4 regions of the Cobetia sp. UCD-24C genome follow, and region 4 is predicted to be linked to each of the others. Evidence: predicted binding sites of a transcription regulator. Region 4 holds the regulator's gene; each other region holds the start of a gene.
What was found. The regulator sigma-54, encoded in region 4, starts transcription at its own class of promoters, with help from an activator protein. The targets are predictions, from matches to a motif close to TGGCACNNNNNTTGCTNT.

Region 1 (3,121 bases), on a different contig from region 4:
ATGCCCAGCTTGCGGGCCGCCGTGCGGTAGAGATCCGGGCGCACACAACGTGTCAGCGTCGCCTCGAGATCCTCATCATTGAAGCCCTGCAGATGCCCCCAGCGCTGCATCTGGGCGATGTACCAGCGGGTCTGGGAACGCCACGGGAAGTTGGCCGCGTAGCGATGGAAGATGGTCCAGCCGGGATTGTGCTGCTGGAAGTCGTCCACCGACTGCTCGACATCGACGTCTTCCAGCCCGAGTGTCACCACGCTCATCGGCACCTCCGGCATGCCCTCTTCGTGCAGCCACTCGGCGGCTCTGGCCCGATTGCCGGGGCGGTCCAGCCAGGCGCAGGCATTGAGCAGCGCGCGAATCAGCGCCTGATGCGCCAGCGGATGCTGCTCCGCCCAGTCCTCGCGCACGCCCAGCACCTTTTCCTGCCCGAAGCGCCAGATATCGTGACTGCCCGCCACCACCTGTCCCATGCCCTGCGCCGCCGCCAGGCTGTTCCAGGGCTCACCGACACAGAAGCCATCCAGCGCACCGCTGGCCAGCTGCGCCGCCATCAGCGGCGGCGCCACGGCACGCATCTCGACGTCGCGGTCCGGATTGATGCCGCCCGCCGCCAGCCAGTAACGCAACAGATAGCGGTGCGAGGAGAACGGGTGCACGCTGGCCAGCTTGAGCAGCGGCTCGCCGCGCTGCTTGCGCTCGTGCACATGCGCCGCCAGCGCCTTCGCGACCTGCAACGGACTGGAGAGGTCGTGGCCGTCCTCGCCGAGGGTGGCCATCAGCGCGCGCGACAGCGTGATGGAGTTGCCGCCCAGATTCAGTGTCATGGCGCTGATCACCGGCGTGGCGCGGCCATCCAGGCCCAGGGTCGAGGTCAGCGGCATCAGCGCCAGCATCTGCGCGCCCTGCAGCACACCGGTCTGCAGGTCATCACGCAACGCCGCCCAAGAGGGTTGCCACTTGAGTGTCACCGCCAGCCCCTCCTCGCGGAAAAGCCCCAACTGCTCAGCGACCACGAAGGGCGCGGCATCATTGAGTGGCATCAGGCCCAGCGTCAGCTGATGGCCATTCAGGGGTACATCTGTGGGCATCACGCACACCTCTTGAACGATCGAGAGAGAAGGACAGTACGGCGACCGGCTCAGCGCCGACGCGCGGCCTTGAGCAGCTCATCGGCCAGCTCATGCAGGGCCAGGCGCCGGTTCATGGCGGTCTTGCGCAGGTATTGGTAGGCGGCATCTTCACTGAGCCCACGCGTCTCCATCACCACGGCCTTGGCACGATCCACGCTGCGCCGCTGCACCAATGTGGTCTGGGTACGGTTGAGCTCCCCCTTGAGCGCACGGTGCGCCTCGAAGCTGGTGATGGCGACCTCGACCATGCTGCGCACCATCGCTGGCATGACGTGGTCCACCACATAGGCCGAGACACCGGCGCCGGCCGCCTCACGCACGAGGTCCGGGGCATCTTCACTGGCCAGCATGATCATCGGCTTGGGATAGCGTCGCCCCAGCTGGCCGAGATGTTCCAGGGTGTCGCGGCTGGGCAGGTCGGCGTCGATGATCACCGCATCGGGCTGATGCTGCTCGACCAGCGCGTGCAGGTCCTCGTGCTCGTCAACGCGCAGCGCCACCTCGAAGCCGGCGCTCAATAGCGCCTGCTCCAGCGCGGCGGAGCGCTCACTGCGGACATCGACGATCAGCACGGTCACGGGCATGTCAGGTTTCCTTGGGTCGGGCATGAGACTTGCGGTACACCCAAGCAGGATTCGTGCCGCAATCTGGTGCAACCCTGCGGCCAAAGGCCTTCAGAGCGGCCGAGCCGAAAGCGTCGCTGCACTGCAATGAGGCACGCGCCTGCCCGCCCCTCCCAGCGCCATCTGCGTGCGCCAGACTGGTACCTCGCGCCTTGCTGACGCACCGCCAGCGCGCATCCAGCCCGGGACACCGCCTGCGCGCGCCAACCCACCGCCCTCGCCAAGCCATTGATCTTCTGGGACTTGTCCCGCCCACACCCCCGCAACTGGCGCGCTACTTGCTTTGTTCCTGTCACTTGCCGCACAGACGCTCTGCTGCCGGCAACCATGGCATCACCGACTGCTGCCATCGCTATCCATGACGTGGACCAGGCTCTTCGGAGTACGAGTGCGTCGAACCAGGCCCCTCAATGACGAGGCGCCCTTGCTGTCGTTCATTCACAGCCGTTCGACCACTCGCCGAGCACACCTGACTTCGTGCCCGGCACCGACGCTGAATCAGGAGCCCACTCATGGATATCCGCAACAAGGCCAGCCGCATCCGGCTGTTCAGCTTCAACACCCCGCAAATGCGCGCCTTCCACATGTCGTGGTTCGCCTTCCACGTCTGCTTCTTCGGCTGGTTCGGCATCGCGCCGCTGATGGCCGTGGTGCGTGACGACCTCGGCCTGACCAAGACCCAGATCGGCAACACCATCATCGCCTCCGTCGCCATCACGGTGATCGTGCGCCTCGCCATCGGCGTGCTGTGTGATCGCATCGGGCCACGCAAGGCCTACACCTGGCTCTTGTGCCTCGGCTCGCTGCCGGTGATGTGCATCGGCTTCGCCGACAGCTTCGAATCCTTCTTCCTGGCCCGTCTGGCCATCGGTGCCATCGGCGCCTCCTTCGTCATCACCCAGTACCACACCTCCGTGATGTTCGGCCCCAACGTGGTCGGCACCGCCAACGCCACCACCGCGGGCTGGGGCAACCTGGGCGGCGGCACCACCCAGATGCTGATGCCGCTGGTGATGGCCGGCCTGCTGATGCTGGGCGTCGAGCAGACCCTGGGCTGGCGTCTGGCGATGGTCGTGCCGGGCATCGTGCTGTTCCTGACCGGTATCGCCTACTACTTCTTCACCCAGGATGCCCCGGACGGCAACTTCAGCGAGCTGCGTGAGCGTGGTGAGCTGCCCAAGGCCGAAAAGGAATACAGTATGCGCGCCACCTTCGGCGCGGCGGCACGCGACATCCGCGTCTGGGCCCTGTTCCTCGTCTATGGCGCCTGCTTCGGGGTCGAGCTGACCATCAACAACGTCGCCGCCATCTACTTCTTCGATCACTTCGATCTCGACCTCGCCACCGCCGGTCTCATCGCGGGGCTGTTCG
Region 2 (3,121 bases), on a different contig from region 4:
GACGCGCCGGATCGCGCAACCATGCGCCGCGGCAATGGCAACCCCTTGGGAAAGCGGCGCGCTACATTGTGAGCGCCCGATAAAGCAGAAATAAAAGCAGCTCAAGATACGAAGACGCCGGCCAAAGGCCGGCGTCTTCGTATCCCATCACAGCTGAATCACCCAGCAGATTCCTGAGCAATCTCCCTGATGACCAGGCTACCCAGCTGACGGGTGTTGTGCGGATTGCCGTTGCCATTCACCAGCGGCAGATTCAACTGTTTTGCCAATTCACGCAGCACTGGCTGAACAGGGCTCACTGACTGCATCCCCTGACCATCATCACGCTCTACTTCGATGCTGCCGTTCTCAAGCTCGCGAACAATACAAGACGCGTACATGACCTCACGCACGGCTTTCAGCTCGCTGCGCGGCTTCGTAGTCTTGGCCAATCGAGACAACGAGATACTCTGCTTGCCCGCGCGCTCCGGTGACATCAACGACCTTGCCTCTTCCAATGTGGCATCCAGCAACTTCTCGATCTGCATCTCTTCTGTATTGATACGCAGGATGATGATGCGCTCCACTTCATCCAACGAGCGGGGATTGAAAGCAACATGGCCTCCACCGCTCATCATCACAGTGGTTTTGACCGAGATTCGCTCACCGTCACCGCTTACCACGTCATAGCCGCGCTGATTCACCTCGGTCGCCATCTGACCATTGGTGATCAATGCAGCGTAAAGCTCACCAATGCGTCCGCAAAGATGACGTAGCTCAGTCGGCGGCACGCCCCAGTTCAGTTCTCGCTCGAACCAGGCCATTGCCTCACCCAAGGATTGGATGATCTGCATCTGTGAAAGTGCCATGATCAACTACTCATAGAAGGTTGACATATGCATAATGCATTTATATTACGGCCTTATACGCTCTTCAAAACGGACTGACTTGTTCATCACTTTCAGTTTTGCAAGAGAAATCTGAAACTGCCCGTTACTAGGTAATTTCTTTTCAGAAAACTGCTGCCAAACTAATGACCCAGGGCCATTATAGATTTCTTCAAAGCTACCATCGGGTAAAATCTTGATCACAATTGCATGCTCGGGCTCACTGCGAAATGCAACCGATTTCGCTTGTGTTGCCTTGATTTCGATCTTGGTACCGCACTTGGCGATAGCGTCATACCCTTTGTTGGAAGCAGTCAAAAGCTCTAGATCATATGCATTGGCAACTAGACACTCTCCTAGACTCCCTACCATATGGCCATCCGGAGTGAAATGTCGCCCGGGGAACATTTCTTCCAGCTCATTAACAATATTATATAAGTCGCCTACCAAGCTTTTGAGTTTATTTTTATCCACGATTTAGTCATCAATTATCCAAGGTAATCACATATTATCTTTACCATGTTTTGAAAACAACCAACTGTGTATTAAAAATATCTCTGAATTTCTCTCTCACTGGCCACTGGATAGCACTCACTCTCGACTGACTTCACCAAGGTGCAAGAGACGGAAGAATTCATCAAATTGGTGCAGCGTACGATTTCGATATGCATATCCATGCTGCATGAAATCTTATATAGCATTGTTTTATATGAAGAAATTCTCACAGGCACACTTCCTGCTAGACATTCACCGAGGCACCGATAGGCATACAACAATCGAAAATCTACACCAATGGAGCGCTAGGGTTCCGGTGACTGGCTGATAGCCGTCACGACTGGTCCGAGAGCACTCGACCTCCAAGCTGGGGGTTACACGGCGGGACAAAAGCCCGGGAGACGCAAAGCCTGTAAAGGTCGGCGCCTCTCACTTTTTCCGCCGGAGATAACGACAATGACCCAGCTCACTCGCCTTTCCCAGTCCGCGACTTCCCCCTCGGATGCCAGCGCCCAGGTGTCATCCGCTGCTGTCTCATCTGCTTCATCTACCGTTTCCCGAAACACTTCCAGACATGCCGCGCTGGCCGGCGCCCTGCTGCTTGGCGCATCGCTGAGCCCGCAGGCCATGGCGCAGGATTCCTTCAGCGTATGCTGGTCGGTGTATGCCGGCTGGATGCCGTGGGAATACGCGGACACCCAGGGCATCGTCGACAAGTGGGCCAAGAAGTACGACATCAATATCGATGTGGTGCAGGTCAACGATTACGTCGAGTCCATCAATCAGTACACCTCCGGCAATGTCGATGGCTGCGCCATGACCAACATGGACGCCCTAACCCTCCCCGCCGCCAGCAGCGTCGATTCCACCGCGCTGATTCTGGGCGACTACTCCGATGGCAACGACGGCGTGATGGTCCGCGACGGCGATTCCATCGAGTCCCTGAAGGACCGCGAGGTCAATCTGGTGCAGTTCAGTGTCTCCCACTACCTGCTGGCACGCGCACTGGACAGCGTCGGCATGAGCGAGCGCGACCTGACCACCACCAATACCGGCGATGCCGACATCGTGGCGCTGGCCAGCAACACCGACACCCAGGCGGTGGTGACCTGGAACCCGCAGCTGGCCACGCTCAAGGAGATGCCCGGCTACACCGAAGTCTTCAACTCCAGCGACATCCCGGGCGAGATTCTCGACCTGATGGTCGTCAACACCCAGACGCTGAAGGACAACCCGGACTTCGGCCACGCGCTGGTCGGTGCCTGGTATGAGGTGATGGAGAAGATGAAAGCCGGTGACGAAGACGCCCTCTCCCAGATGGCCGATGCCGCCGGCACCGACCTCGCCGGCTATCAGTCCCAGCTGGCCGCGACCCACATGTACTACACCCCCGCCGAAGCCGTGGCCGCCTTCAATGCGCCGAGTCTCAAGGACACCATGCAGCACATCGCCGACTTCAGCTTCGCGCAGGGCCTGTTGGGCGAAGGCGCCCCGGATGCCGGCTTCATCGGTATCGAGACCCCCGCCGGCGTCATCGGCAATGAAGGCAACGTGATGCTGCGCTTCGACCCGAGCTACACCGCCGCACTGGCCGACAGCCAGTAACGCCACGCGGTGGATGCCGCACACGCTCCGCGGGGCAGCCTGCCTCGCGGAACGTGAACCGACCGCCTCCCTCGACCGCACCCTCGTTCGCACCCGTGGAGCCCGCGCATGAAACGCCTGATCAATCTGACACCCTCCCGTGGTGGCCGCTGGCT
Region 3 (3,121 bases), on a different contig from region 4:
TGTAGGAATTGACGGTCGGCGCGGCAAAGGCACACAGTGCCGGGGCATGTGCCAGCAATCCGCCGAGGAAGTGGTACGCCAGCGGTGACAGACCCATGCCCTGGGCGTCGGAGTCATCGCCGAACAGGTTGCGGCCGGTGTCATCACATACGGACAGGTGGAAGTGCATGCCGTTGCCCGGGCGGTCCGCCAGTGGCTTGGGCATGAAGGAGCACACCATGCCCAGGTCATTGGCGATCTCGCCGGCGGCCATGCGCACGAAGGTGAAGCGGTCTGCCGAGGTCAGCGCATCGCTGTAGGTGTAGTTGATCTCGAACTGGCCGTTGGCGTCCTCGTGATCGATCTGATAGACGTCGAAGTCCACCGCCTGCAGCGATTCGACCAGACGTTCGAGGAATTCACGCGAACGCGACAGGCCCTTGTAGTCGTAGCAGGGCTTGGCGAGGGTATCGCTCTCGTCCACCGGCAACAGCTCACCCGCTTCCCCCCGGCGGAACAGCGAGAATTCCGGCTCCAGCCCGCTATTGAGCGTCCAGCCCTTCTCCTTCAGGCGCTCCAGCTGCTTGAGCAGCACCACGCGGCTGTCGTTGGCGAACGGTTGCCCATTGACGTAGCCATCACAGGCCATGCGCGCATAACCCGGCTGCCACGGCACCAACGACAACGAGCTCAGATCACCCCGCGCCATGAAGTCCGGCCCCTCCGGCGACATGCCGAGACCACTGACGGCAAAGCCGGCAAAGCCGGCGCCCTTCTCGACCACATCCATCAGGCAATTGGCCGGCACGGACTTGGTCTTGGCAGCGCCATGAATATCCACGAACTGCGCCAGCAGATAGCGAATGTCGTGATCCTTGATGAACTGTTGCGCGTTTTCGGGTGACATCTGGGTTTCCTCTGAGAGCGGACCGGGTTCCATCTCCCTCGACACTGTCTGCCACCCCGGGAAACCTGACCCCTTGTGGTGACTCGCCACGTCAAGATAGCGGATGAAACGAGTTTTTGTGATTCCTGCTGGTCAACTTTATTTCCCTCAAAGAAAAGCATGCAGCATGCCATTTCGTCAGCTGTCGCCCAGAGCTTTTCACCAACCTCCTGTTTTGCATGGAAATTTATTTTCCAAGCTCATTTCCACCCACAGGAAACGCCAGGTGATCCTGAGTGAATTCCTGCCCGTTTCTCGAAATAGGCATCATTTCGGTGCCCAAAGCCCTCTCTTCGCACCAGCATGACGCAAAGCGCTAATATTCACGCCCGAATTCGTGCTGCCGATCGGCGCCTGACTCGCTCAAGGGCTGCCGTGGCCATGGCCTTTGACGGAATTGGCAAGCCCCTTGCTTAACCATGAGGAATGTTTCTTTCCTTTCAAGAATCGACCCTCGTGCGATCAGGCAAGGCAAGCAGCAGGCACAAGCCCTTGTGAAGCGCCTGAAGAGGCGCCTGAAAAGGCGAAAGAACAACAACACCTCCTGCGGCGGATGCGCGTCTTGCGCGCCATCTTCGCCAGCATCAGCAGGACTACGGCACCCCCCATTTACGCTAGGCAGCACGACTCACAGGAGAAAGGGACGCATGGCGAATTCATGGCGCATCTCGGCACTGGCCGAACAACACCGCAAGCTGGGCGCGGAGCTTGAAGACTGGAATGGCATGGGCACCGCCTGGAATTACGCCGTCTCGGATACGGCCGATGACCACGAGACCATTCGCACCCGCGCCGGTCTGATGGATGTCTCGGGGCTCAAGAAGATCCACTGCAATGGCCCGCATGCTCAGGCCGTGCTGGATTACGTCACCACGCGGGACATGTCCAAGCTGTATCCGGGCAAGTCGGTGTACGCCAGCGTCTTGAATGAGGCCGGCAAGTTCGTCGACGACTGCATCGTCTATTGTCTGGCGCCGAACTCCTACCTCGTGGTGCACGGCACGGGCACCGCGAATGAAATGCTGGCCAAGAGTGCCCTGGGGCGCGCCGTCAGCCTGACCTTCGATGACGACATGCATGACATGTCACTGCAGGGGCCGGTCGCGGTGGATTTCCTGGAGCGTCACGTGCCGGGTATCCGTGAGCTGCGTTACTTCCACCATCTGCAGACCCAGCTGTTCGGCTGCCACGTGATGATCTCGCGCACCGGCTACACCGGCGAGCGTGGCTACGAGATCTTCTGCAAGGCCAAGGACGCCCCCTCTCTGTGGGAGCAGATCCTTGAGGAGGGTGCCGACATGGGCATCAAGCCGTGCAGCTTCGGCACCCTTGACTGGCTGCGGGTCGAGAGCCACCTGCTGTTCTACCCGGCGGACAATTCCGAAACCTACCCGTATCCCGACCAGCCGGTGGGCGACACCCTGTGGGAGCTGGGCCTGGACTTCACCGTCTCGCCGGGCAAGACCGAATTCCGTGGCGCCAGCGAACACTTCGCGCTGCAGGGCAAGGAGCGCGTCAAGGTCTATGGCGTGCTGCTGGATTCGAAAGACGTCGCCCAGATCGGTGACAAGGTCTACGCCGACGGCAAGTGTGTCGGGGTCATCACCCAGGGCATGTACTCGCGCCTGAGCGATCGTTCCATGGCGCTGGCACGTCTCGAGCCCGGCTATGCCGAGCATGGCACCCCGCTGACCCTCAAGACCGGCACTGACGGCGAGACCAGCCTCTCGGCCATCAGCCATTCCCTGCCCTTCGATGACCCGGAAAAGGCCAAGCGACTGGCTCGCGGCTGATCGCACGCCACAGCCACGAGGCAACAAGCTCAAGCCGCGAGGCAACAGCTCAAGCCCCGCGGCGACAGCGCGAATCGCGTGATGCTGGATAGCGTGAAACCTGAGAGGCCTCCTCGGCATGGCGTCGAGGAGGCCTCTTGCATCACATGCCATGGAGTCAGACCGAGGACTGGCCACAAACGTGGATGAGGGTTGGCGGTAAACTTGATAATGTCACCCGATATTCGCACGCGGGTGACGCGCAACGACTCCCACAAGGACGCGTATTCTCACCCCGCCTGATCATTGTCCTTATCGCATTCACCTCCGCCACAGGAGTTATCCATGCCGCGAGAATCCTCACATTCCTCCGATACACCTCAACCGACAGCGCCTGACACGAAAGTGTCTGACACGAAAGCTC
Region 4 (3,121 bases):
GCAAGGTGGTCAAGGACATCTCGCTGGAGATCCGCCAGGGCGACATCGTCGGCCTGCTGGGCCCCAACGGCGCCGGCAAGACGACCTCGTTCTACATGATCGTCGGGCTGGTGCGCGCCGATGCCGGCAACGTCTCCATCGATGACAAGGACCTCTCCGCTGCCGCCATGCATCAGCGTGCACGCGCCGGCATCGGCTATCTGCCGCAGGAAGCGTCGATCTTCCGCAAGCTGTCGGTGGCCGACAACATCATGGCGATTTTGGAAACCCGCAAGGACCTGGATCGCAATGGCCGCAAGGCACGCCTTGAAGAGTTGCTCGAGGAATTCAGCATCACGCACATCCGCGCCAGCGCCGGCATGAGCCTGTCCGGCGGTGAGCGTCGTCGGGTCGAGATCGCCCGTGCACTGGCCACCGAGCCGGACTTCGTGCTGCTCGATGAGCCCTTTGCCGGCGTCGACCCCATCTCGGTGGGCGAGATCAAGAGCATCGTGCGCCAACTGCGCGATCGTGGCATCGGCGTGCTGATCACCGACCACAACGTGCGCGAGACGCTCGATATCTGTGACACCGCCTATATCGTCGGCGATGGCCAGATCATCGCCCACGGTGATGCGGACTCCATCCTGGCCAACCAGCAGGTGCGCGACGTCTACCTGGGCCACGAGTTCACGCTCTAGGGTCAGCGGCTGCGCTGAGTCCTCGCGAGGCAAAAGCTTCAAAAGCCGCTGCGTGATTTTATCGCGTAGCGGCTTTTTCATGTCTGACATCAGACGCATGCATGACGTCCATACCACCTTGGTGGAAACATGGCATGCAAGTTGCTTGAATATTCACGACAACCACTTGTCAGTGCCCCGAGTCACGGTATAGCGTAGTAAGCACGTTCCTTTGCCGTGAATTGACTGACTCCATGAAACCCACCCTGCAACTCCGCCTCGGCACCTCGCTGACCATGACGCCGCAGCTCCAGCAAGCGATCCAGCTGCTGCAGCTGTCGACGCTCGACCTGCGTCAGGAGATTCAGCAAGCCCTCGAGTCCAACCCCATGTTGGAGCTCGACGAGGACTACGAGTCGCTGGATGTCGTCGAGACACAGGATTCGAGCGAGATCTCCACTGCCGACTCCTCGAGCGAGATTCCCGAGGAATACCCCCTCGACAGTGACTGGTCGGACCTCTACCAGGACCACGCCGGTAGCCTGACCAGCTCCGGCAGTGGCAGCGGGAGCGAAGAAGGGCCGGACTTCGATCGCAATACCAGCGTCGAGAGCCTGCAGGACCACCTGCGCTGGCAGCTGGCGATGACCGACCTCGATGGCCGTGAACGCCAGATGGCGGAGAGCCTGATCGATGCCGTCGACGGTGCTGGCTATCTGAGCCTGTCACTCGACGAGCTAGTCGATGGCCTGCGCGGCCAGGGCCTGCCCGGCCTCAAGGCCTCCGAACTCGAGCAGGTATTGCTGCGTCTGCAGCAGTTCGACCCGACCGGCGTCTTCGCCCGTGATCTGCGCGAATGCCTGCTGCTGCAACTGGCACTGCTGCCGGATGATCTGCCGCTGCTGGCGCAGGCGCGCCGCCTGGTACGTCAATTCCTCGAGGCACTGGGCAACGATGACCGCAAGCTGCTCAAGCGGCGCCTGAGCCTTGACGATGACGAGCTGGATCACGTCATCCGCCTGGTACGTGCGCTCGATCCGCGTCCGGCATCCGCCTGGGGCGAGCCCGCCAGCGATTACGTGATCCCTGATCTGCTGGTGCGCCATACCCGCCATGGCTGGCAGGTCGAGCTCAACCCGGAAGCGCTGCCCAAGCTGCGTATCCAGCCGGAATACGCCGCGCTGATCAAGCGTGCCGACAAGTCCGCCGACAACACCTTCCTCAAGGACAACCTGCAGGAAGCGCGCTGGCTGATGAAGAGCCTGTCATCGCGTAATGACACCCTGCTCAAGGTCGGCCGCGAGATCATGGCGCGCCAGATCGACTTCCTCGAGCAAGGCGAGGAAGGCATGAAGCCGCTGATTCTGGCCAACATCGCCGAAGTGGTCGAGATGCATGAGTCGACCATCTCGCGGGTCACGACCCAGAAGTACATCCACACCCCGCGCGGCGTCTTCGAGCTCAAGTTCTTCTTCTCGAGCCAGGTTGGTGGCAGCGGCAGTGGCGACGCCCACTCAAGCACCGCCATTCGTGCCCGCATCCGCAAGCTGATCGCGGAAGAGCCGGCCCGCAAGCCTCTCTCCGACTCGCGGCTGGTCGATCTGCTCGCCAGCGATGGCATCGAGGTCGCACGCCGTACCGTGGCCAAGTATCGCGAAGCGATGGGCATCCCCTCCTCCAGCGAGCGCAAGCGTCTGGCCTGACGCATCACCTGCGGCTGCCATGCCCTGCTCTCACCTCCACAATGGCAGCCGCCGCCAACCTCAAGCACTGGATTTTTCCGCTCATCAGCCTCTGACTTCGCGGGCAGCGGTATGCCTGTCGCGCGCTCTGTCATGCCGTCAACCGCTCGCCAATTGCCCGTCATGGCCCATGACGGCGCGCAGAATGATGGTAAAAAACCGCCGTTCCGGCAGCGTCATTTACCGTCAATCGCATGTTTTTAAAGTCACTTTTGCGCGTATTGCACCTGGATGACACCCGGCGAACCTCCCGTAACGCCGCTTGCTCCACGCAATCGAATCGTCTGAAAGGCGACGTACATGCAGGGATTGGCGACGAAAACCCGCCTTCTTGCGCGTCTTTCACGCACCACCCACCAGACGTGCCCTTGAAGTCCACTCCGTTACCCCTCACTGAGTTGAAGACAAGCACTGAGCCACGATGCAGCGCAGCGTTGATCTTTGCGCAAAGCTTGGGCATTGTCGGTACAGACGCTCACGACATCTGACGCCACTGGCAAGGGTGCGAAAACATCGCCAGACGGTGGCCGTCAAGCCTGTTGCAGAGCGTCCGATCAGGGTTTGCTCGTAGTCAAAAAGGGTTACAATTGAATGGCAACCCGCTGGATAAAGGAGCGTGTCCATGCAAGTGAATATCACCGGGCATCATGTGGAACTTACCGATCCTCTCCGCGATTACGTCAACGAGAAGCTCGCTCGCCTCGAACGGCATTACGACAA

Region 1: a site for sigma-54 is predicted at 1,753-1,770, ahead of AOG28_RS03420 (ANTAR domain-containing response regulator). Genes of this name have one in related genera too.
Region 2: a site for sigma-54 is predicted at 1,592-1,609, ahead of AOG28_RS07480 (putative urea ABC transporter substrate-binding protein). Genes of this name have one in related genera too.
Region 3: a site for sigma-54 is predicted at 1,324-1,341, ahead of AOG28_RS07830 (aminomethyltransferase family protein). Genes of this name have one in related genera too.

The regions. Positions count from the first base shown of each region.
Region 1 covers NZ_LJTD01000002.1:249,277-252,397, reverse strand. Annotated here, with positions in the region: gene AOG28_RS03425 (CmpA/NrtA family ABC transporter substrate-binding protein) at 1-1,085, opposite strand, end outside; gene AOG28_RS03420 (ANTAR domain-containing response regulator) at 1,136-1,711, opposite strand; gene AOG28_RS03415 (NarK family nitrate/nitrite MFS transporter) at 2,263-3,121, shown strand, end outside.
Region 2 covers NZ_LJTD01000004.1:251,956-255,076, reverse strand. Annotated here, with positions in the region: gene AOG28_RS07490 (DUF6998 domain-containing protein) at 159-848, opposite strand; gene AOG28_RS07485 (DUF6998 domain-containing protein) at 894-1,340, opposite strand; guanidine-I (ykkC/yxkD leader) riboswitch at 1,656-1,764, shown strand; gene AOG28_RS07480 (putative urea ABC transporter substrate-binding protein) at 1,818-2,966, shown strand; gene AOG28_RS07475 (ABC transporter permease) at 3,075-3,121, shown strand, end outside.
Region 3 covers NZ_LJTD01000004.1:333,226-336,346, reverse strand. Annotated here, with positions in the region: gene glnT (type III glutamate--ammonia ligase) at 1-886, opposite strand, end outside; gene AOG28_RS07830 (aminomethyltransferase family protein) at 1,573-2,718, shown strand.
Region 4 covers NZ_LJTD01000001.1:406,602-409,722, forward strand. Annotated here, with positions in the region: gene lptB (LPS export ABC transporter ATP-binding protein) at 1-680, shown strand, start outside; gene AOG28_RS01745 (RNA polymerase factor sigma-54) at 914-2,362, shown strand; gene hpf (ribosome hibernation-promoting factor, HPF/YfiA family) at 3,024-3,121, shown strand, end outside.